Regions from separate parts of the Pseudarthrobacter sp. NIBRBAC000502771 genome, predicted to be linked through region 2. Evidence: riboswitches for the same ligand, from Rfam matches in the RefSeq annotation. Region 2 holds a riboswitch; each other region holds the start of a gene.
The links. A riboswitch is a leader RNA that binds a small molecule or an ion and turns the genes downstream of it on or off. The one in region 2 is predicted to bind cyclic di-AMP.
Positions count from the first base shown of each region.

Region 1: it holds a riboswitch for cyclic di-AMP, as region 2 does, so the genes downstream of both, NIBR502771_RS20675 (family 16 glycosylhydrolase) here and NIBR502771_RS00780 (M23 family metallopeptidase) in region 2, are expected to answer to the same signal.
Region 3: it holds a riboswitch for cyclic di-AMP, as region 2 does, so the genes downstream of both, NIBR502771_RS14130 (LysM peptidoglycan-binding domain-containing protein) here and NIBR502771_RS00780 (M23 family metallopeptidase) in region 2, are expected to answer to the same signal.

Region 1 is NZ_CP041187.1:1,165,489-1,173,120, forward strand. Features, by position in the region: gene NIBR502771_RS05510 (aminoglycoside phosphotransferase family protein) at 1-275, shown strand, start outside; gene NIBR502771_RS05515 (oligosaccharide flippase family protein) at 283-1,770, opposite strand; gene NIBR502771_RS21150 (glycosyltransferase) at 1,767-2,945, opposite strand; gene NIBR502771_RS20675 (family 16 glycosylhydrolase) at 3,067-3,690, opposite strand; cyclic di-AMP (ydaO/yuaA leader) riboswitch at 4,138-4,310, opposite strand; gene rpsF (30S ribosomal protein S6) at 4,673-4,978, shown strand; gene NIBR502771_RS05535 (single-stranded DNA-binding protein) at 5,052-5,627, shown strand; gene rpsR (30S ribosomal protein S18) at 5,752-5,991, shown strand; gene rplI (50S ribosomal protein L9) at 6,009-6,461, shown strand; gene NIBR502771_RS05550 (PhzF family phenazine biosynthesis protein) at 6,542-7,390, shown strand; gene NIBR502771_RS05555 (FMN reductase) at 7,499-7,632, shown strand, end outside.
Region 2 is NZ_CP041187.1:168,564-176,195, reverse strand. Features, by position in the region: gene NIBR502771_RS00805 (hypothetical protein) at 1-92, opposite strand, end outside; gene NIBR502771_RS00800 (cold-shock protein) at 315-698, shown strand; gene NIBR502771_RS00795 (DUF3027 domain-containing protein) at 704-1,213, shown strand; gene serC (phosphoserine transaminase) at 1,325-2,455, opposite strand; gene NIBR502771_RS00785 (metal-dependent transcriptional regulator) at 2,750-3,451, shown strand; cyclic di-AMP (ydaO/yuaA leader) riboswitch at 3,559-3,800, shown strand; gene NIBR502771_RS00780 (M23 family metallopeptidase) at 3,811-4,632, shown strand; cyclic di-AMP (ydaO/yuaA leader) riboswitch at 4,744-4,938, shown strand; gene NIBR502771_RS21145 (C40 family peptidase) at 5,055-5,669, shown strand; gene NIBR502771_RS00770 (NlpC/P60 family protein) at 5,833-6,606, shown strand; gene NIBR502771_RS00765 (HNH endonuclease) at 6,878-7,378, shown strand; gene NIBR502771_RS00760 (NTP transferase domain-containing protein) at 7,434-7,632, shown strand, end outside.
Region 3 is NZ_CP041187.1:3,016,958-3,024,589, forward strand. Features, by position in the region: gene NIBR502771_RS14125 (YdiU family protein) at 1-1,021, shown strand, start outside; gene NIBR502771_RS14130 (LysM peptidoglycan-binding domain-containing protein) at 1,129-1,968, opposite strand; cyclic di-AMP (ydaO/yuaA leader) riboswitch at 1,972-2,172, opposite strand; gene NIBR502771_RS14135 (lytic transglycosylase domain-containing protein) at 2,394-3,743, shown strand; gene NIBR502771_RS14140 (TraR/DksA C4-type zinc finger protein) at 3,765-4,124, shown strand; gene NIBR502771_RS14145 (DNA alkylation repair protein) at 4,121-4,651, shown strand; gene NIBR502771_RS14150 (DUF1810 domain-containing protein) at 4,672-5,118, shown strand; gene NIBR502771_RS14155 (glucose 1-dehydrogenase) at 5,177-6,070, opposite strand; gene NIBR502771_RS14160 (metallophosphoesterase) at 6,219-6,725, opposite strand; gene NIBR502771_RS14165 (DUF1918 domain-containing protein) at 6,800-6,991, shown strand; gene NIBR502771_RS14170 (NUDIX domain-containing protein) at 7,024-7,554, shown strand; gene NIBR502771_RS14175 (endonuclease/exonuclease/phosphatase family protein) at 7,584-7,632, opposite strand, start outside.

The DNA.
Region 1 (7,632 bases), 1.0 Mb from region 2:
CGCGGGAGGCCCAGGCTGCGGCCTTCGACAAGGCTTTTGGCGAGCAGGGCTGGGCCATCGACCCGCTTTCCCGCCACCTCGGCACGCGGGGAGTCGACCAGGACCTTTTGCCACTACTGGTTATTGCTACGTGGGCGCGCTCCACTGCCACAATGGTCGACCGGTTGGCGCAGGAAGCGGAAGTGGACCCATCCCAGCGCAACAGAAAAGTCCGGATGGCCCTCCAGTCGGACAGGGATTTCTGGTTGTGGCGCCACGTCCTTAACGCCGCCTAGGGCGGACCTATGAAGCCCGGCTTTCAGCTGTCTCTGATGCGCCGTGGGTGCGCCTGAAAAGCCCCAGAACCTCGTCGTGCAGGTCCCTGTAGCCCCACCGCAGCACGCAGTACACCAGGCCCACCCCGGCAACCACCATGACCGCTAAGGTGGGCACTGGCCCCACTAAATGCCGGGCCAGGTTGAGCAGTCCCACCAGGCCTACGGCCGCCCCGCATACCATTCCGGGCGCGGCGGCACGCATCATCCGGCGCATCCTGGTCCCCATCACCTTTGCTGCCACAGCCTGCATTCCAAAGGCAAAAACAACGGCTACCACCATCTGGGCACATGCAACACCCACAATGCCCCACCGGGTGGCAAAGATCAGTGCGGGAAGAAGAACAACCAGGCGGACAACGGAGATCCAGATTGAAAGTCCGGGCCTGCCCAAGGCTTTATAGACATCATTGGCACCGGCGCCAAGGGACCGGGCGGCCGCATACAGGGCAAGGAAAACCAGCGGCGTAACCGATTGTTCCCATTGCGCTCCGAACAAGACCGGTACCAGGACCGGCGCCACGACGGCAAGCCCCACGCCGGCCGTGATGCCGTACAGGGCCTGGACGGTGACGCTCTTCAAGTATCCGTCCCGCAGCCGCTGCCGGTCGCCGCGGACTTGCGTGTACAAGGGAAACAGGACAGTGGACAGCACGAAGAAAACGTTCAGGATCAGGGCCTCCGGCAGCCGGAAGGCGAGGGTGTACAGGCCCAGAGCATGCGCTCCGAGGACGATTCCGATGACGAGGTAATCGACGTCGAAGATCGCTCTGGCCAGCATGGTGCTTCCAGCGACTGGGGCACCGAAGCGGACATTTGCCGCGATGGCGCTTCTGCTTACGCGCCAGATCTGCCAGGGTGCCTCGTGGCGGACCAGGAACCAGCAGGTGGCGGCATATGCCACGGACCCGGCGGCCGTCCCGACGGCGAGAGACCAGGCGCCATGGCCGGTAAAGGCCAGGTAGAGGGTCACCGTTCCCATGGTCGCGGCGCGCAGTACCGGCGCCGCAGTGAGTTGCCTGAACTTCAGGTCCCGACGCATGATGGCTTCCGGGACGGCGCCGCAGGCGGTGGCCAGCACGGAAACACCCAGGACCTGCACCAGAGGTGCTACCCCGTCCAGCTCAAGGAGGTCCTCCACCGTGTCCGCGGCCAGCAGGGCTGCCACGGCAAGCACTGCACCCAAGGCAACGGACAGCAGCAGCGCCGATCTTGCGATGACGGGAGTCTTGGGCAGGTAGACAAGGGCCTGTCCCACTCCGGCGTCGGCGATAGTTTCGGCGTAGGCCATCAGCACCAGCGCAAGCGCGACGAGGCCGTATTGCTCAGGCGAGAGGAGCCGCGCCAAGACCACGGTGGTCACCAGCACGATCACCCTGCCCGAGGCGAAGGCCAGTCCCTGCCACAGGGCTCCCCGGACTCCCTTGCGCTCCAATTCCCCCGGTGCGTACGTCATGGTTGCCCGTTCGTTTCGGAGAGTTCGCCCGCCATGGCTGCCCGGACTTCCGCCAGGTACTCGCCTGCCACGGTTTCCCAAGTGCGGACTGCACCTGCGGCAACACCCGGCCGGCCTCTGGGGAGATCCCCTTGCGGTGGCTTTAGAGCCGAGAGTTGCTCCACCACCTTGCGGGCAAGAGCCTCCTGACTGTCCCGAACGGCAAGCAACGGGTGCGCGGGAAGTTCCCTCGCGGCCACGGGTGTGGCCACCACGGGCACTCCGGCGGCGAGGGCTTCCAGGACGGAGTTCCGGATACCCACCCCGTGCTCGTCCGGGAAAGCAGCCACGTCCGCAGCTTGGAACACGTCCAGGATGGAGGGCACGTTGGCCAGGATGTCCACCTGGGGCCCGGCCAGCGCCAGCACCGCCGGCGTGGGCTGCCGCCCTGCGATGACGAAGCGGGCATTCGGAACCTCCTGCCACACCAGCGGGGCGATCCTCCTGGCCAGTACGGTGGCGCTGTCCACATTCGGTCCGTAATTCAGGCTTCCGGCGAAGCACACAACCGGGGCGTCGCCCTCGAGGCGGGGACCGGTGGCCGTTGCCGTGCCGTTGGGGATGCTGGTGACGGCCCGGTCCAATGAGGCGGACCAAGCTGCTGCGTCCCTGGCGCCGACTGTGAGAAGCCGGGCCCGGGACGGCAGGTGGCGTTCAGCGCGGGCCGCCACATGTTCCCGCAGACGGTACGCGGGTTGTAGGGTGCGTGCCCTCGCCGTGTCCATACTGGCGCGAATGGACCAGGGGTCTACGGTCTGCAGTACCAGTGGCCCGTTGACACTGTGGGACAGGAAGAGGGCGTGGGGGCCATGGATCAGTGTAGCGTCCATACCCGCGGACAACCGAGTGGCTGCGGCGCGGGCAGAAGGGGTGGAACGCCGGTGTTTCCCCAGTCCCGTCAGGCCGCCCACGGAGCGGGCAAAGGCCGATAGTTCCTGCCGGGGCGCCAGTTCGTACACCGTGTCACAGCGGCTCCTGATTTCCTCCGGAACGGGAACGGGACCCGAAAAAGTCAAGAGCGTGACGGCCACGTCCGAAGGGAGGTGCAGGATCACTTCGTACGGAATCATTGAGCTTCCGTCCCCCTGCTCAGGATCCCGGTTGGGCACGCTTTCCGTCACGTACAGGAGCTTCATTGCAAGAGTTTACTGGATCACTTCCCTGGCAGAGGGTCGCTTTAGGCAACCTTGAGGAAAGCGAAAAGGGCGACGGCGGGAGGTCCCGCCGTCGCCCTTTCATCGGGTGGCATGGGGCTTGTTACTGCCAAGCCCGGACGTAGTCCACCATCATCTGTGACTGCGGGCCGTACACGGGGTTCGTCGAGGAGGAACCGACGTTCAGCACGATGTACTGCGGAGCATTCCCGTCGTCCGTGGGGTAGGACTTGACCTTGACGCCGTCAAAGTACACATCCGACGAGTTTGCCATCCTGTGGAGGCCGAAGGTGTGGTACTCGTTGGCCCAATTCCCGGGGACGGTGCCTTGGTTGTGGGTGCCCGAGCTGGAGTGGTAGTTGACGGTCATTTTCGCCTTGAGGACCTCGGCAATGTCGTTTTCGCCGGTGGCCGGCCAAGATTGCCCGGTGGTCCAGAAAGCAGGCCAGTTGGTCAGCCCGTTGGCATTACCGGTGAACTTGATCCTGGCTTCGACGTAGCCGGTGGTGAACTGGTACCCGGTGCCGGCTCCCCCATTGGGGTTGGTGGACACCAGGCCGCCGGAGGTGGCTGAGGCGAGGCCCAGTGACAGGTTTCCGTTCGCTACCGAGACGTTTGCCGGGCTGGTGGAAACCTTGTTCATGGTTCCGCAGCCGGGGGAGAACCAGCAATTGGACCACTTGGCTGCGTCTAGGCCAGCTCCGTTGAATTCGTCAGCGAAGGTCATGGTCCAATTGCCCGGCACACCGACGGGTTGTGAGGTGCCGGTGCTTGCCAATTGCGCAGACATCGGGGCGATCGGAGCGGGGGAAGCCGGTGCAGGTGCAACAGGAGCCTGTGGTGCGGCCGCCTCGATGGGGGTGACTGCGGGTTCACTGGCTGCGGGCGAGGTTGCGGGAGCGGGCGATGCAGGAAGGACCGGGCTTTGTTCAGCGACAACTGGCTGGCTGACTGTGTCAGCGGAGCTAGCTACGCGGTCCACGTCGGGAGTGCCTGAAGCTTGGCTGAATCCAATGCCCAATACTGCGGCCCCGAGGACAGTGGCGGCTAATCCGGCAGCAAACTGAAGCTTTCGCCCCCGGACGGCAGGCGCCTGTGTCAAGGGCCCACTAATTTCGGTTTGATAACGGGATGATGCATTGCTTTTACGTTTGGGTAATACGGGCATGGGGACATTACCTCTCATAACGCCTGCGGGGTTAGCTGTCGGGTTCGAATGAGGCCATTCGGCCGCTTGGCGCGGCTTCACCCCAAGGCGCGGAAATCCGGCCCGAGAGGCTTGGGTCCCCCGTCTCTGCCTGAAACCTAGTGGATCCGGGAGGCGGCAGAACTCGGCGTCCTCCGGATTGGGGCTGGCTGGGGCAGCCCCCGGAAGACCGTACACGAGACCCCGCTGATAATCACAATAAGGTAACGGGTCTCACTTCCCCCGCGTGGCGTTCACCTGCCCCAGGCGTGGCCACTGCTAGTGCACCCTGCAGGGCGCGGGGCTTTTCCACATAGCGACCATGCCCGGCCCCGTCCCGCATCCATGCGGGCTAGCCTTGGGTCAAGCGTGAATCGCCTATCGGGTCCAAATGCACTAGGATATTGAAGTCTGTGCTGCGTCCTGCCTCCGTTCCGGTGGCCGGGCATCGCGCGGAATCGCAAATGAACCTCCTGTTACGGAAATGCCGTAACCGCTTAGCCCAAAGGAGGTGGGTTCACATATGCGTCCTTACGAATTGATGGTAATCATCGACCCCGAGGTCGAAGAGCGTACCGTTGAGCCGTCGCTTCAGAAGTTCCTGAACGTCATCACGAACGATGGTGGAACCATCGAGAAGGTTGACATCTGGGGCCGTCGTCGCCTGGCTTACGACATCAAGAAGAAGTCCGAAGGTATCTACGCCGTGGTGAACTTCACCGCGAAGCCGGAGACCGCCAAGGAACTTGACCGCCAGCTGTCTCTTAACGAGACCATCATGCGCACCAAGATCACCCGCCCCGAAGAGCAGAAGGTTGTTGCTGAGTAATTCAGCACCATTCTTCATTCTTTACCCCGCAGGAAACGCACTCTTCACCCAGGATCGAACAAGGAGGCAGTAGATGGCAGGCGAGACCACCATTACGGTCATCGGTAATCTCACCAATGACCCGGAATTGCGGTTCACACCGTCAGGTTCGGCAGTAGCGAACTTCACCATCGCTTCCACCCCCCGCACCTTTGATCGCCAGTCCAACGAGTGGAAGGACGGGGAGACCCTGTTCCTCCGCGCCGCTGTTTGGCGTGAAGCAGCCGAGAACGTCGCGGAGTCCCTGACCAAGGGCATGCGCGTCATCGTTACCGGCCGCCTGAAGAGCCGCTCCTACGAAACAAAAGAAGGCGAAAAGCGCACCGTTATCGAGCTTGAGGTCGACGAAATCGGCCCCAGCCTGCGCTACGCCAACGCCAAGGTCAACCGTACCCAGCGCTCCGGCGGACAGGGTGGCGGCGGCTTCGGTGGCGGCAACAGCGGCGGTGGCTTCGGAGGCGGCAACTCTGGTGGAAACCAGGGCGGCAACTCCGGTGGAGGCTGGGGCGGCGGCAACCAGCAGGCTGCACAGGACGATCCCTGGGCTACGCCCGGTGTGTCCAATGCAGGCGGCTGGGGCAACGGCCCCGATTCCGAACCTCCCTTCTAAAACCTAAACAACGGCCCGGCGCTGGGGCTGCCAAGGTGCAAGATGCACCCGGGCACTGCCGCCGTCGGACCACCACCATCCCGTGGATCAATATCCACGGGCTCCATAGAATAGGAGCTCCACGATGGCTAAGGCTGAACTCCGTAAGCCCAAACCAAAGTCCAACCCCTTGAAGGCCGCTGACATCACTGTCATCGACTACAAGGACGTAGCATTGCTGCGCAAGTTCATCTCCGACCGCGGCAAGATCCGCGCCCGTCGCGTTACTGGCGTCACGGTGCAGGAACAGCGCAAGATCGCCCAGGCAATCAAGAACGCCCGCGAAGTTGCTCTGCTGCCTTACTCCGGCGCTGGCCGCGGCTAAGGAAGGGATTAACTAACATGGCAAAGCTCATTCTGACCCACGAGGTCACCGGTCTCGGTGCTGCTGGCGATGTTGTCGAGGTCAAGGACGGTTACGCACGTAACTACCTGCTGCCCCGCAACTTCGCCCTGACCTGGTCGAAGGGTGGCGAGAAGCAGGTTGAGTCCATCAAGGCTGCCCGTGCCGCCCGCGAGCACGCTTCCCTGGAAGATGCTCAGAAGCAGGCCGCTGCACTGTCCGCCAAGCCGGTCAAGCTGGTCGTCAAGGCCGGCGAGTCCGGCCGCCTGTTCGGCACCGTCAAGCAGGGCGACGTTGCTGACGCTGTTGAGGCCGCAGGCCTTGGCAAGATCGACAAGCGCAAGGTTGAACTGCCCGCCCACATCAAGTCGGTTGGCACCTACCAGGCCAACGTCCGCCTCCACGCTGACGTTGCCGCTGTGATCGAACTGGACGTGGTGGCAGGAAAGTAATTTCCCCGCCTCACGCCAAGACCCCCGCTGCCGGACTCCGGCAGCGGGGGTCTTTCGTTTTCCGGTGGTAGCCTGCTCCGGTGAACCCGAACCCCCGCCATCGCCCATTTCACCAGGTGGATGTCTTCGCCGGACAGGCCTACCGCGGCAACCCGCTCGCCGTCGTGCTTGATGCCCAGGGCCTGGACGCGGCAACCATGCAGCACTTCGCCAACTGGACCAACCTCTCGGAAACCACCTTCCTCCTGCCTCCCCGGGATCCGCGGGCGGACTACAGGGTCCGGATCTTCACCGGGGCCGAGGAGTTTCCCTTTGCAGGCCATCCGACGCTGGGCTCTGCGCATTCCTGGCTGGAGAGCGGAGGGGTGCCGAAGTCCGGCGGCCACGTGGTGCAGGAATGCGCCGCGGGGCTGGTCCGGATAAAGCTCGACGGCGGCAGGCTGGCTTTCGCAGCGCCGCCCCTGACACGTTTCGGCCCTGTGGAGGACCCGGTCCGCCGGCAACTGGCCGCCGCCCTGCGGGTGTCTGCCGGGGACATCGTTGACGCGTGCTGGCTGGTGAACGGCCCGGAATGGATTGGCGTCCTGCTGGAATCCGCAGAGCAGGTGCTGGCCCTGGAACCGGACCAGGCTGCCATGGGCGACCTGAAGATCGGCGTCATAGGGCCATACCATCCCGGAGCCGGAACCGACTTTGAAGTCCGCACGTTCCTGCCGGGTGCTGGAACGGTAGAGGATCCCGTCACCGGCAGCTTTAACGCCGGTGCCGCCCAGTGGCTGGTGGGAAGCGGCAGGGCGCCGGAGCAGTATGTGGCCTCGCAGGGGACCGTCCTGGGACGGGACGGGCGCATCCACGTGAGTACGGAGGACGGAGACGTCTGGGTCGGCGGCGAGTCCACTACCTGTATCCGGGGCACCGTCCTGCTCTGATCCGGCGCCCGGCAAGGCTCGCCCGGGAATACTCCGCTGCGCGCAACAGTTCAAAGGTATAGATGCATACGCATGTATGATGAACTGAACAAACACCAGGAGAATGCCATGGAAACCCGCCGCATCACCGTCCTCTCCGCAGGGCTTGGCGTACCTTCGTCGAGTCGGCTGCTGGCTGACCAGCTTTCGGTCGCCGCCACGCGACAGCTGGAAGCAGCCGGTTATGAGGTGGCCGTGGACGT
Region 2 (7,632 bases):
AGGGCCATGACAGCTGCCACGGCTATCAGGGACAGCACGGCAACAACTGCGGCGAGGACCATCAGGGGCCGCCGGTAACGCGAGGGAGTCATGGACGCAACGCTACCGCGCCTGGCGCGGTGCGGGTAAAGCGGGGCCTTGCGCCTGCGGCGGAACAGTGCCGCCCAAAGCGTCGATAGGCCATGCGGCAGGATAACCTTGAAGCATACAGACCAACACGGTCCCGGTTCGCCATACCCTGAACCCGCACAACCATGCGGATGCGGTGGTGGCCGGCCGTGTCTCATGACAGCAGAACGAAGAAGGTTGATTACGTGCCTACCGGCAAGGTCAAGTGGTATGACAAGGACAAGGGCTTTGGGTTCCTCGCGGGCGAGGACGGCCAGGAGGTCTTCCTGCCCAAGTCGTCGCTGCCCGACGGCGTCAGCGAGCTCAAAGCCGGCACCCGCGTGGAGTTCGGCGTAGCGGACGGTCGCAAGGGCGCCCAGGCGCTGGGCCTGCGCGTCCTGGACAAGACTCCCTCGATTGCCAAGGCCAAGCGGCCGAGCGCCAAGGACCTTGCCCCGCTGGTCCAGGACCTGGTGACGGTACTGGACAACCTGTCCGGGACCTTGTCCAAGGGCAAGTACCCGGACGGCAACAAGGGCAAGGCCATTGCTGCCGCCCTCCGCAAGGTCGCCGACGAGCTCGACGTTTAGCGCCGATGACTCCCGATTCCGAACAGCCGGGCACGCCGGTGCAGGAGCAGGCTGCCAGGACGCCGCCCAAGCGCAAGGCAGGCGTGCCCGTGTGGCGCACGGGCAAGCCGGACGCTTTCCTGGCCGCCGCCGTGGACACTGCCCGGACCGTCGTGGAGGGCATCACGCCTGCGGCCACCATCGGGCCGCACCTGGCGGCCAAGAGCGAGGGCGACCGGCTGGTCACCCACCTGTTTGAGTCCCGGCTGCCCGGATACGCGGGGTGGCAGTGGTACGCGGTGCTGACGCGCAACTCCCGCTCAAAAGTGGTCACGGTCAATGAGCTGGGCCTCCTGCCGTCGGAAGATTCGATCCTGGCCCCGGAGTGGGTGCCCTGGGCCGAACGTGTCCGCCCCGAGGACCAGCAGCAGGAGTCCGAAGCGGACAGCCAGGTAACGGCCGCCGCGGAAACTGAAGGCCACGCAACAGCGGCTGACGATCCAACTGACGACGCCGGCACGCAAGCGGAAGCCTGACCGCACCTCGCCACCGGGAGCCCGGCCACCCCGGAAGGGGACAACGAAATCGGCGCCGTCCGGGATGAACCGGGCGGCGCCGTCGTATGTTGTCCTGACTGTTCTCCGCGCCTACTTCCGCAGCTCGCCCACCACGTAGTCGATGCTGGACAGCAGGGCTGAGACATCGCTGGGCTCGATAGCCACGAAGGTGGCGATCCGCAGCTGGTTGCGGCCCAGCTTCCGGTAGGGCTCAGTGTCAACGATGCCGTTGGCGCGCAGGACCTTGGCCACGGCCGCGGCATCAACTGATTCGTCGAAGTCGATGGTGGCGATGACATTGGAGCGTTCCTCCGCGTTGGCCACAAACGGGGTGGCAAACTCGGAGGCCTCGGCCCAGCTGTAGATGCGTCCGGCGGAGTCTGCGGTGCGTGCGGCGGCGAAATCCAGGCCGCCGTTGGAGTTCAGCCACTGGACCTGGGTGTCCAGCGTGACCAGCGTGGACAGCGACGGCGTGTTGTACGTCTGGTTCAGGCGGGAGTTGTCGATGGCGGTCTGGAGGTCCAGGAAGTCCGGGATCCAGCGGTTGCCTGCCTTGATCCGCGCGGCGCGCTCGAGGGCGGCCGGGGAGAACAGGCCCAGCCAGAGGCCGCCGTCGGAAGCGAAGTTCTTCTGCGGGGCGAAGTAGTAGACGTCGCTTTGGGCAACGTCCACGTCCAGGCCGCCGGCCGCGGAGGTGGCGTCCACCAGGACCAGCGATCCCTCGTCGGCTCCGGAAACGCGCGTGACAGGGGCAGCAACACCGGTGGAGGTCTCATTCTGGGGCCAGGCATAGACATCAACGCCTGCCTCGGCCTGGGCCGCCGGCCGCGTGCCTGGCTCGGACTTGATGATCGAGGAAGCCTCCAGGAAGGGCGCCTTGTTGGTGGCGGCCGCAAACTTGGACCCGAACTCGCCGAAGGACAGGTGCTGGGCCTTCTTCTCCACGAGGCCGAAGCTCGCGACGTCCCAGAATGCCGTGGAGCCGCCCACGCCGAGGACCACTTCATAGCCCTCCGGGGCGCGGAAGAACTGGCTCAGCCCTTCGCGGACGGATCCCACCAGGTTCTTGACCGGCGCCTGCCGGTGCGAAGTGCCGAGGATGGTCTTGGACGCTGCTGCCAGCGCATCGATCTGTTCCTGGCGGACCTTTGACGGGCCGGCGCCGAACCGCCCATCCTTCGGCAGGAGGTCGGCGGGGATCGTGATGCTGGTGTCGCTCACAGGTGCTCCAATTCGGCGGGGACGAAAGTTTGGTCCGGACGGGCGGGTCATGGCCCGGCCGGCAGCAGGCGATGGCTGCGCAGCGGGCCTTCACCATTCTGCCTGAATGGCAGGGGCGGCGGGAGCCGGCGGGCCCAAAGTCCAGACAATGAGACGCGCCGTCCGGGCGACGCCGCCCGACGCTCGGCTATTCGGACAAACTCAAAATAGGCTAAGCTGGCCCCCGGACTACCTCGCGGGAAGAGGCGATACGGTGGGACAACGCAAGGTACTGCGCTCGAGGAGCTGAGCTGGATGACGGATCTGATCGACACTACGGAGATGTACCTCAGGACCATCCTGGAGCTTGAGGAAGAAAACATCGTTGCCCTCCGGGCCCGTATTGCCGAGCGCCTGCGCCACTCCGGCCCTACCGTGTCCCAGACCATCGGAAGGATGGAGCGCGACGGGCTCGTGGTGGTCTCCGGTGACCGGCATCTGGAACTCACTGACACCGGCCGCAAGCGGGCAACCGAGGTCATGCGCAAGCACCGGCTGGCCGAACGCCTGCTGGCCGACGTGATCGGCCTGGACTGGGCCTACGTGCATGACGAAGCCTGCCGCTGGGAACATGTCATGAGCGAGCGGGTTGAGCGGCGCATTTACGAGATGCTGGACCACCCTACCGAATCGCCCTATGGCAACCCCATCCCCGGGCTCGCCGCCCTGGGTGGACAGCCTGCCACCGGCGGCGCCGACGGAGCCATCAGCCTGGTCGAAGCCATGAAGGGCTACGCATCGGCCTCTGTTGTCACCATCAGCCGGCTCGCTGAACCGATCCAGGTGGAGCCGGAACTGCTGGCGCAACTGGACGAAGGTGGAATCCGGCCCGGTGCCGCCGTGGCGCTGGAACGCGTGGGTGACTACATCTCCGTGCGGGTCCCGGGCATCGAGGGCGCACTGGAGCTGCCGCCCGAGGTTGCCGCCCACGTTTTCGTGGCCGTGTCCCAGCCCTGAGGCCCGGCCTTTTACCCCGGCAAGGCACTTCCACGCAAAGATAACGGAATTGTTACCTAGGGTCTAAAGGCCCTATAGTGGAACCAATCGTTGATACTTAAGCGTTACCCGATCCGGAGCCGAGCTCTGCCAGCGGATCGGGTGCACGAGTCGTTACTGGCAGAGGCGGGGGAACCACAAGCGGCAGCGGGGGACTGCCTTGGGGTGAAGTCCGTCAGCAGCAAGCCTCTCCAGTGAAGGATTCTTCCGGGAATACCCCTGTGCAGAAGCTTGCCGCGGCGGGCCGGGTCTTTGATCTCTCTGACCCGAATCCGACAGCTAACTCCGCAGGCTTTTCCAGAGAGGAACCCTTCTTGACCATGCAGACCTCCAGGGGGCGCCGCCGCGCAGCCAGCCCCCCTTCGGCACCCCGGGTTGTCGAAGACGCAGCAGTGGAGCGCCCCCGCGATCTGCATCGCGACGCGCGCCGCCGTCGGGGGCCCCTGCGGCAGGTAACGGAGTTCGCCGCCGCAAGCGGGATTGGCCAGAAGGCCGGAATCGCCCTGGCTGCCACCGGACTGGTGCTGACGGTCACAGTGCCGGCCACCAGCCCGGTCATGGCCACTGATGCGTCCGGCAACGCGCCCCTGGCAGCTTCCTCCGTCAGCCCGCAGCCGCAGATTTCCGCTGATGTTGGTGCCCAGATCGACTTCAGCCGCTCCGCCGTGGTGACCCAGGCTGACCCGGACGGGAAGCTCAAGCAGCTCCTGAGTGCCCAGTCCGCCGGCTCCGTCACGCGGGCGGCGTCGGCCGGCACCCTGGCTGCACCACTAGCCTCCCTCGTCACCGCGTCACCGTTCGGATACAGGGTGAGCCCGATTACCGGCGGCTCCGGCGACTTCCACCGGGGCCAGGACTTCGTGGCTCAATGCGGGACGTCCGTCCTTGCCGCTGCGACCGGCACCGTTACCTTCGCAGGCTGGCACCAGTTCGGCGGCGGAAACCGGGTGGTCATCGACCACGGCAACGGACTGGAAACCACGTATAACCACCTGTCGTCCTTCAACGTCAAGGTGGGCCAGACGGTCTCCCGTGGAGAAGTCGTGGCGCTCAGCGGCACCACAGGTGCCTCCACCGGCTGCCACCTGCACTTCGAGGTGCAGGTCAACGGCGAAGTGGTCGACCCCATGGGCTGGCTGTAACGAATGATTGCCCACTCTCAGATCGCAGCGACCTGCCGTGACCTGAATGTGACATTGAAACAAAACTGCTGTACCGTCTAACTCGCGTCAACTTTTCCGAAGTTGACGCTCTTGAGTGGATTGCCTAACTCTGCCACCGCTCAAGGTCCGTTCGCATTTCATCGTCTGGCAGGGGCGGGGGAACCAATTTTGGCCTTCTCTCCAGAAGGCCTTGGGGTTAAGTCACCAGCTTCCCAGGAAGCTGCGTGGCCGGGTGACTCCCATCCGAATCCGACAGCTCACCTCGCAGGCATTGGGAGAGGCTACCTTCGTGTCTTCACGCCATCATTCTGCGCGCCACCGTGCGCAAACGGTTCGCACCAGCCCCTTGGACGCCGTGTCCAAGGCCGTGAGTGCAAATGCCGGGACCGTAGGCTGCCGTAGTGGCAGCCGCATCGGGCCTGATCCTGAGCATGGGCCTGCCAGCAAACGCCGCTGACACCACCGCCGGTGTCTCTGCATCCACCGAGTCCGGCTCGGCACAGACGGCACTGGCCGTCACGGCCGCCCCCACGGCCACGGTTTCCTTCGAGCGCCCGGTCGTCAAGACCACCGCCGCTCCGAAGGTGGAGGCGGTACGTCCCCAGTCCACCGCGCCGGCCGAACGCGCCGCCGGCCAGGACGCCGCTCCCGCCGCCAAGGCTGCCGAGACTGTCTCCGCCGCAACCTCCGGCATTGCAGCCATCGCCTACACCGGCATCGGCCACTCCTATGTATGGGGCGGCACCAGCCCGGTCACCGGCTGGGACTGCTCCGGGTTCGTCCAGTGGGTCTACGCACAGGCCGGGATCAGCATCCCGCGCACCAACGCGTGGAGCATCATGACCCCGACCTCCACCCCGCAGGCGGGCGACCTCGTTGTCCAGAACGGCGGCGCGCACGTGGGTATCTACGTCGGCAACGGCATGATGATCAGCGCGCTCAACCCCTCCCAGGGCACGCTGCTGCACTCGCCCGCAGCCACCGGTACCTCGTCGTACTACCACCTCAACAAGTAGTTCTTGGGCTTAGCGCTCCAAGGGCTATTTCTTTGCCCACAGCTTTTCCGCTAGAAACCAGATCCCCGTTCGGGATGCGCCGGCGTACCCCCAAGATGCCGGCGCGTCCAGCCCCCTTTGCCTGCCTACACGCGGTCCGAAGGAAAAACGAAAGAGAGAACTCATGACGACTCGTGCTACCGCACGGCACCGCGCCGAGGTCACCAAAACCAACTCGATCGCCATCATTGCCAAAGCTGTCAGCGACAACGCCGGTGGCATGGGCCGCCAGGCTGCTGTTATCGCCGCGGCCTCCGGCCTGGTCCTGACCAGCGGGCTCGCAGCGAACGCTGCCGACGCCAACGTCAAGCGCGATTCCGCTCCGGCGTCCCAGCTCGAAGTTGAATCGGCCGTCGACGCCCCGATTTCCGCGGCTTCCACCATTGCCATCAGCTACGAGAAGCCTGCTGTCACCACCACGCCGGCTCCCGTCGTCGAGCCCGAGCCCCAGGTCCAGGTGCAGGAAGCTGCTCCCGCGCCTGTGGCGCAGCCTGTTGCTGCTGCCAAGGCCACGGCCAAGGTTGTTACCGCCGCTGCTCCGGCTGCTCCCGCCGCCCAGGTTTCCGCAAGCGGGAAGGGTGCAGCCATCCTTTCCGCCGCATACGCCCAGCTCGGCGTGCACCAGGACTGCACCATGCTGGTGACCAACGCACTGGCTGCCGTCGGCATCCACTTCCACGACTGGCCGGCAGGCTACCTGTCGCTGGGTGACACCGTGCCCATGTCCCAGGCCCAGCCCGGCGACCTGCTGTACTACGCCGACGGTGGCGGCGGCATGGCCCACATTGCCGTTTACGCCGGTAACGGCATGGCCGTCCACGGCGGCTTCAATGGCAACGACACCGTGGTCTTCAGCGCCAATGTTGGCTCCGGCCCGGTAGCCATCCGCGTACGTTAGGCATTCCTGTGCCGGCCTTAACAAGCGCCGGCCCGCGTGCTGCTTGCCAGAGGACCCCCGCCAGCAAGGCGGGGGTCCTTTGCGCTTAAGGGCTTTGCCGCCGGCGCCTCCGCCCTTTCCCTGGCATGGTGACGGAAGGGGCCTCCGGGGCGGCGATTACCTGATTCTGCACTTCTTTGTTTACTCTTGTGATGTCGATCCATAGCCCGGACATGCCGAGGGCAGCCGGCCCTCGTGCCCCTGACGGGTGCGGCCGTGAAGAGGTAAGTGCATGCGCACTCTCGTTCTGAATGCTGGATATGAACCGCTGGCGGTTATCACTTTCCGCCGGGCGCTGGTGCTTGTGCTCACGGGCAAGGCAAGCGTCGTGGCCGAAGGGGAGGACCCGGTGGTGGGGCCCACCGACGTCCTGGGCCGCCCGTCCGTGATCCTCCTCAACCGTTACATCCGGCCCAGGTACAACCACTCAACGGCCGTCAGCCGCAGGGGCGTACTCCGGCGGGACGGTCACAAATGTGCCTACTGCGGCAAGGCTGCGCACACAATCGACCACGTTCACCCAAAGTCGCGTGGAGGTGCCGATTCGTGGGAGAACCTGGTGGCCGCCTGCCTGCGGTGCAACAACGTCAAGGGCGACCACACTCCCGCCGAGATGGGGTGGACCCTTCGGTTTGTTCCCGAGCCGCCGCACGGGACGATCTGGCAGATCAAGGAACTGGAGAAGCCGACCCCCGCATGGGATCCGTTCCTGCTGCCGGAGCGAGCTGCCTGACGGTTTCCCGGCGCCTCCCGGCACCGGAAAGGGTGCCGGTCGCTAGGCTGGGGGGGTGCACAAGAACAGCTTGGCTTTTGATGCCCTGATCCTGGCCGGGGGACGATCATCCCGCCTGGGCGGTGTACCCAAGCAGTCGTTGATTTTCCACGGCCAAACCCTCCTGGAGCGCGCCGTTGCCGCGGCGGCCGGTGCCCGGCTGACCGTGGTTGTTGGCGATGCGGGAGTCCTGCCGGGTGAATCCGGGGAGGGCC
Region 3 (7,632 bases), 1.6 Mb from region 2:
GCACGTTCCCACCACCCGTTCGCTCGCCGTTGTGGCCACCGGGCGGCAGGTTCGGCGCGATGACATGCTGCCCGGCGCCGTCCTGGCACGGGTTGCGGGCAGCCACCTGCGCGTTGGCAGCTTCCAGTACGCGCGCGCAACCGAAAATATGGACCTCCTGAAGCGGCTGGCGGACCACGCCATCGGCAGGCACTACCCGCAGGCGGCCCATGCCGCAAACCCCTACCTTGCGCTGTTCGCGGCAGTTGTCTCCGCCCAGGCAGAGCTCGTCGCCCGGTGGATGCTCATTGGCTTCGTGCACGGGGTCATGAACACGGACAACATGACCATCTCGGGGGAGACCATCGACTACGGGCCCTGCGCATTTATGGACGCCTTCAACCCAGCCGCCGTCTACAGCTCCATCGACGTCGGTGGACGCTACGCCTACGCCAACCAGCCGGTCCTGGCCGAATGGAACCTGGCCCGGCTCGCCGAGGCCGTGCTCCCGCTGATTGACCAGGACCAGGAGAAAGCCGTGGCCCCGGCGGTGGAGGTCCTGGGCGGTTTCCGGGGCCAGTACAGCAAGGCATGGACCCGGGGGATGGCGGCCAAGCTGGGTCTGGACGGCGTCGATGAAAGCGGCGCCGCCGGGGCCTTGGTGGATGATGTCCTCGACATGCTGAAGGACGGACCCGTGGACTACACCCTGTTCTTCCGCAACCTGGGTAAAGCCGCCCGAGGGGACCGCCGCCCCGTGCGCGGCATGGTCCTTGACCTTGCCGCCCTTGATTCCTGGCTGGTGCGGTGGCAGGATCTCCAGCCGGACGCTCAGCTGATGGACAGCGTGAATCCTGCGTACATTCCCCGGAACCACCTTGTGGAGGAGGCGCTGTCCGCAGCCACCGGAGGGGACCGGGCTCCGCTGCAGCAGCTGCTGGCAGCTGTCAGCCACCCCTTCACTGAACGGCCCGGCCTGGAACGCTATATGCAGGGACCGCCGGAGGACTTCGGCAGCTACATGACGTTCTGCGGGACCTGACCGCGGCGGCGCGGCGGGTGCGTTAAAGACAGGAGGGTGGCAGCCGGTTTCCCGGCTGCCACCCTCCTTCACAGTCGGCACCGCCATGCGGGCCCGACCGGCAGGGACTAGGCTACGCGCACTGCGGAGTACCCGCCGAGCCAGCTGATGGAGTGCACCTGCGTGTCGAAGCCGTTGACGCCGCCGCTGACAACCTGGCCGTTGCCTGCGTAAACGCCCACGTGGCCGGAGGTGATGATCAGGTCACCGGGGGCGGGAGAGCCCACCACCGTGCCATACTGGAAGAACTGGGTGGGGGCCAGGTCGCCTACGGACTTGCCGACGGAGCGCAGTGCCTTCTCAACCATCGCGGTGCAGTCCTGCTGGACGCCCAGCTGGCTGTAGGCCGAGGCGAGGATCGCCGCGCCGGTGCCCGTGCCCGTGGTGGAAGCCACAGGCGTTGCCGAGGCGTAGGACATGTTCATGCCGGTGTTGGCCGGTGCGGTGGCGGCTGCCGCCTGCACGGGTGCTGCAGCCGGGGCCGGTGCCGGCGCTGCGGTGTAACCGGCGCCGGGAATCTGGATCTGGTCGCCCGGGTAAATGACCGAGGACAGGCCCAGGCCGTTGGCGGACAGGACGTCATTGAGGTTGACGCCGTACGCCGCGGCGATGGCGCCGAGGGTGTCGCCGGAAACCACGGTGTGGACGTTCCCTGCTGCTGCGGCAGGGGCTGCGGCCGGTGCTGCGGCGGTGGCCTGCACACTGGTCTGCTCAGTGGTGTCCGGTGCGGTTACGCCAGCGTGGGCCGGGGCGCCCACGCCGAACGCAATGCCGGACGCTGCTGCCACAGCGAGCGCCGGGCGGCCCAGGGAGCGGGCCTGCGACTTGGCTGTTACGGCGAGGCCCTCGAGCACAATGGAGCGGGCCGGAGTCGCGCGGTGGCGGGCTGAAATGGAATTTTTTGACACGGTTGATCGCCTCTCCCATGCCTGCGGGGTGAGCTGTCGGGTTCGGGCTGGAGATACCCGGCCGGGAGCGGCCCCGCGATGGAGGGAGGCGCTGCCGACTTAACCCCTAGGCCACATGTGGCCGTGGAAACTTGGTTCCCCCGTCCCTGCCAACTGGAGCGGTTGGATCCCATGGTCAGCGGCAGGGCTCGGCATACTGACGGGAATGTCCCGTCTGAGAGGGACACCTGACGACCCTAACCCATGGGCACGGCGATTGTCACATTTAGGTAACATACGAGGCTGCCCTCTCGAATTGCGCAAACGTGTGGACGATAAGCCTGCTTCCCGCCTGACCTCGACTGATGGCGGTGGCTGCCGTCCAAGTAACAATGTGGAGACGGCTTCCTGCGTGCCCCTCCAATCCGCCGGTAAGCTTCGGGACTATGCCCCTGTTCGTGACCACCGCCAGGTTCCCCGTGCTGGGGGGCCTGGCGGCTGTTGCCCTGGCCGCCACCGTTGTCCTTCCGGCCACTGCCGACGACCCGCCCCCAACCGGCGGGTATCCTTCGTGGGCAGACGTGCAGGCGGCCCAGTCCTCGGAAGCTTCGAAGGCGGGGGAGATCACCATCATCAACGGACTGCTGTCCCGCCTCGAAGCCGAGTCTGAGGCGGCAGGGGAAGCCGCCGTGCGCTCGGCGGCAGGGTACGCTGCCGCCGACGCCGGGCTCCAGGCAGCTTCTTCCCGCCTCGAGACCCTTTCCGCCCGGTCCGCCCACGCCAACCAGGAGTTGGCACGTTACCGGAAAGACCTCGGCGCCCTGGCTGTCGAGTCCTACAAAACCGGCGGAACCAACACGGGGTTCTTCGTGGCGCTGGATGCCCTGGGAACCAACAGCGTCCAGGGGCTCAACCTGGTCAAGCTCGTGGGGGACAAGACTGCGGCCCTGGTCACCAAGGCGGCGGCCGCTGAACAGGCAGCCGCCGCCCTTGCCGACCAGGAGAAGGTTGCCAGGAGCGAGCGGGAGCGGCTTGCCGCGGAGGCGAAGGCAACGCTGGAGTCCGCCCGCGCGGCCCAGGATTCGCTGGCCCGGCAGGTGGCGGAGGAACAGCGGCATGGCGGCGAGCTGACAGCCCAGCTCGCAGCCCTGAAAGGCACGACGGCGGCCCTTGAGGGTGAGTACCGCCAGGGCCAGGCGGCGCAGGCTGCCTACGAGGCGGCCCAGGCGGCCAAGCGCGCCGCCGCGCAGGAGCAGGCCCGGCAGCAGGCGGAGGCCGCGGCCAGGGCCTCCGCCGCGGCGGCGCAGCAGCCGAAGGCACCCGCGCCCGCGGCAAACCCGGCCCCGGCAGGTCCCGTCCAGCCAGGCGGTGTCCAACCCGTTCCGGCCCCTCCTCCCGCTGTCGATCCCGGGCCGGCCGCCCCGGAGGCGCCGGCCCCGCCGGCTCCGCCCGTCGTCGTCGTTCCTTCCGTTCCCGGCGGTGCGGTGAACGATCCGGCCGGAGCGAAAAGCTATGCATCGGGGCGCCTGGCCGCCTTCGGGTGGGGCCAGGACCAGTTCCTGTGCCTTGCCCAGCTGTGGACCAAGGAGTCCAGCTGGCTGACCACGGCCACCAACGCCTACTCCGGTGCCTATGGAATAGCCCAGGCGCTGCCGCCGGGCAAGTACGCCAGTGCCGGCAGCGACTGGCTCACCAGCTACCGCACGCAGGTCGACTGGGGCCTTGGCTACATCAAGGACCGGTATGGTTCCCCGTGCGCGGCCTGGAACCACTCCGCCGCCCTGAACTGGTACTGATTGACGCGTTAGGCTGTCCCCATGCCTGATTTCGAACGGTTCCGCGCGCTGCTCGAAGAGGAGCGGGCCCGGCGCGTGGCACTGCTGCCGGCGCTGCGGGCGGATATCGAGGCCGCAAATTCGGCGCGCCAGGACTCCAATGTGGATGACGAGCACGATCCCGAAGGTGCCACCATTGCCTTCGAACTTTCGCAGGCTTCAGCGCTCCTGAAACAAAGCTCGGCCGGCCTTGGGCAGATTGAAGCGGCCCTTGACCGACTGTCCGCGGGAACCTACGGAACCTGCGCGGTGTGCGGGGAGCCTATTGCCGAGGGCCGCCTGGAAGCCCGGCCATGGACGCCGTTCTGCATCCTGCACGCCTCGTCCGGCCGCGGGCGATGACGGAGGCCCCGGAGGTGGTGTCGGCGGCTGCGGAGTTCGTCGACCGGACGCTGCAGAATGAGGGCTCCTGGTACCGGGCCGACGACGTCGGGAGCCGGCTGGGCGGGCAGCTGGCCTCGTATGGATCGTCGGTGGGGGCCGTCCGGGGGACGGTCCGTGACGCGCTGCGGAAATTCAAGGACCTGGACCATGACGGCACGGTCATGCTGGCCTCCGTATTGTGGGGACAGCCGCGGCCCGGTTCGCGGCCGGTGTTCGAGCGCCGCCTGGCCGCCGTGGTGCTGCTGCAGTCGCGGGTGCGGCTGCTCCGGCATTCCGACCTGACCCGGCTGGAAGGGTTCCTCCGTTCCGCCCGGGCAGGGGACCTGGCGGCGCCCCTGCTCTCCGATGTCCTGGTCCCGCTGCTTGCGGGGCTGGGCGGGCGTGAACGGCAGCGGGCCGGCGTTGTCCTGGCGCGGTGGCGGGAAGATCCGGACCCCGGGCTCCGGGCGGCAGCCGCCGCCCTTGAAAAATACTTGTCCATGTGAAACGTACCAAGGAGATCCATATGAATGAACCGTTTGACCTTGAGCGTTTTGTTGCCGCCCAAAACACCGGCGGAACCTATGAGCAGGCACTGGGCGAGCTGCAGGTGGGCCGGAAGTCGGGCCACTGGATGTGGTTTGTCTTCCCCCAGCTTGCCGGGCTGGGACAGAGCGCCACATCCCGCAGGTACGCCATTTCGTCCCTTGCTGAGGCTCGCGCGTACCTGGACCACGAGCTGCTGGGCCCACGGCTCCTGGAGTGTTCACTGGTCCTGGCAAACCACGCCGACCAGTCCGCCGAAGACATTTTCGGTGGCGTCGATGCCAAAAAGCTCCGCTCCTGCATGACGCTGTTCCTCCGGGCGGCGCCCGGAGAAACAGTGTTCAAGAGCGTCCTGGCCCAGTTCTTCAATGGCGAACCGGACCCGGCTACCGACGAACTCCTGGCCGGCCTGGACGCGGCGGACTGATCACGGAGGAGGCGGTGCGGCAGCCTGGACGCGCCGCACCGCCCAGGCGGCCGGGTCGCTACGGCGTCGGGCTGCCGCCGTTGACGTTGAGCGTTTCGCCCACCACATAGCTGGATTCGGGCGAGGCAAGGAACACGTAGGCGGGGGCAAGTTCAGCAGGCTGGCCCGCCCGGCCCAGGGGAGTGGACTGGCCGAATTCCGGGAGTTCCTCCTTGGGCTGGCCGCTGCTGACCTGCAATGGGGTCCAGATCGGGCCCGGCGCCACGGCGTTCACCCGGATGCCCTTGGGGGCCAGCTGCTGGGCCAGGCCCTTGGTGAAGTTGTTGATGCTGGCCTTCGTGGTGGCGTAGTCCACAAGGGTCGGCGAGGGGTTGTAGGCCTGGATGGACGTAGTGTTGATGATCGTTGAGCCCGCCGGCATATGCGGTACCGCGGCCTTGGTCACCCAGAACATGGCATAGACGTTGGTTTTCAGGGTGTGGTCGAATTGCTCATCGCTGATGTCTTCCAGGTCCTCCTGCGCAACCTGCTTTCCGGCGTTGTTGACCAGGATGTCAACCCCGCCCAGCACGGCCACCGCCGTGTCCACCAGTTCCCGGCAGGCGGCCGAGTCCTTGAGGTCCCCCGGTACCTTGACGGCCTTGCGGCCGGCAGCCTCAATGATTCCGGCAATGCGCGCGGCGTCCTCCTCTTCCTGCGGCAGGTAGGAAAGGACGACGTCGGCACCCTCCCTGGCAAAGGCGATCGCCGTTGCTGCCCCGATGCCTGAGTCCGCGCCGGTCACAATGGCCCGGCGGCCGTCGAGGCGGCCGGTGCCCCGGTAGGTTTCTTCGCCGAGGTCGGCCTTGGGCGCCAGTTCCGCATCAAGTCCCGGCTCCGGCTGGTGCTGCTTGGGCGGGGAGATCTTTTCGTAGGCAGTCACGGGATTACGGAAGGTGTACTGGTCGGTCATGGTGGTACTCCTGTTCGTGCGGGACACGGGCTGGTTCGTCGCCCGGGATCGTGAAGCAGCAATGCTGCGCAGGCAGCAGCGAGAAGCTAAGCATGCTTACGGTTCCCAGCCTAGGCAAAAGCTCCCTCCCTGCCAAGCGGCGCCGCGGTCAGCCGCGCTGGACCTCCACCAGCCTGACCTCCGCCAGGCGGCCGCCGTCCACCACGGCCTCCATGTAGGTGCAGGCCGGCTGGCGGCGCCGATCCGTGGGCGAGCCGGGATTCAGCAGCCGGAGCCCGCCGGGCGAGACCGTATCCCACGGAATGTGGCTGTGCCCGAACACCAGGACGTCCGTGTCCGGATACAGTGCCTCGCACCGCAGTTCGCGGCCCTTTGCCTGGCCGGTCTCGTGGACCATCGCAAAACGCACCCCGTCCAGGACTGCGGTGGTGCGCCCGGGCAACCGGCGGCGAAGGTCGGGGCCGTCATTGTTGCCGTAAACGCCCAGCAGGCGCCTGCTCCGTTGCTCGAACTCGTCGAGCAACTCCGCCTCCACCCAGTCGCCCGCGTGGAACACCACGTCGGCATTTTCGACGGCGGCCCATACCTGTTCCGGCAGGTCTTTGGCGCGTTTTGGCACATGGGTGTCAGCGAGCAGGACGAGGTTCAGTGGCATACCGGAAATCCTGCCATGCGGCCCTGTTCCGGTGCGCCTGCGGGTCGTACCCTTGGGCCGTGGAGGTGATTGCCATGGAGGCAGCCCAAGGCGACCGGATCGTCGTGCGTGGCAGGAATGTGGGATCCGCGGACCGGCACGGTGTGATCCTCGAGGTGCGTGGCGAGGGCGGGCACCCGCCGTACCTCGTCCGCTTCGACGACGGCCACGAAACAGTCATGTATCCCGGCGGTGATTTCGCCGTCGACCACGGGCAGGGCACCTGACGTCCCGCCGCTTCACCTGTCAAACTGGGGCAATGGATCATTTCCCGCCCTCCAGCCTGTCCGCCACTCCGCCGCCGCGGACCGGCCCCCGTGACCCGGGCGATGCCTGGGTGGAAGGGGACCGCGGCCGGTTCTGGGGCAGGTTCGGAGCGGCCGGGGTCCTGGCCTGGGATCCCGGCAGGGGAGTCCTGCTGCAGCACCGCGCGGTTTGGAGCCACAACGGCGGAACCTGGGGCCTGCCCGGCGGGGCCCTGCACCAGGGCGAAGAGCCGGTTGACGGTGCCCTCCGGGAGGCCTACGAGGAAGCTGCCGTCCCGTCGGAGAGCGTGGAGGTGCTGTTCACTTCCGTGCTGGACCATGGTTACTGGTCCTACACCACGGTGGTGGTGCGGGTGCGGGAATCCTTTGAACCGGTGATCAGCGACCCCGAAAGCATCGCGCTGCTCTGGATCCCGGTGGCGGAGGTGGGGGCACTGGACCTGCACCCCGGTTTCGCCGCGGCGTGGCCGGAGCTGCTGGCGCGGCTGGACGCCGACGAACCCTGGGCAGGCGGACGCTGGTAGGCCGGCGCGGCCCGTGCCTGGAGCCGGGGCTAGTACCCCTCGCCGTACTCCGCGGTGACCAGGATGGGCAGGTGGTCG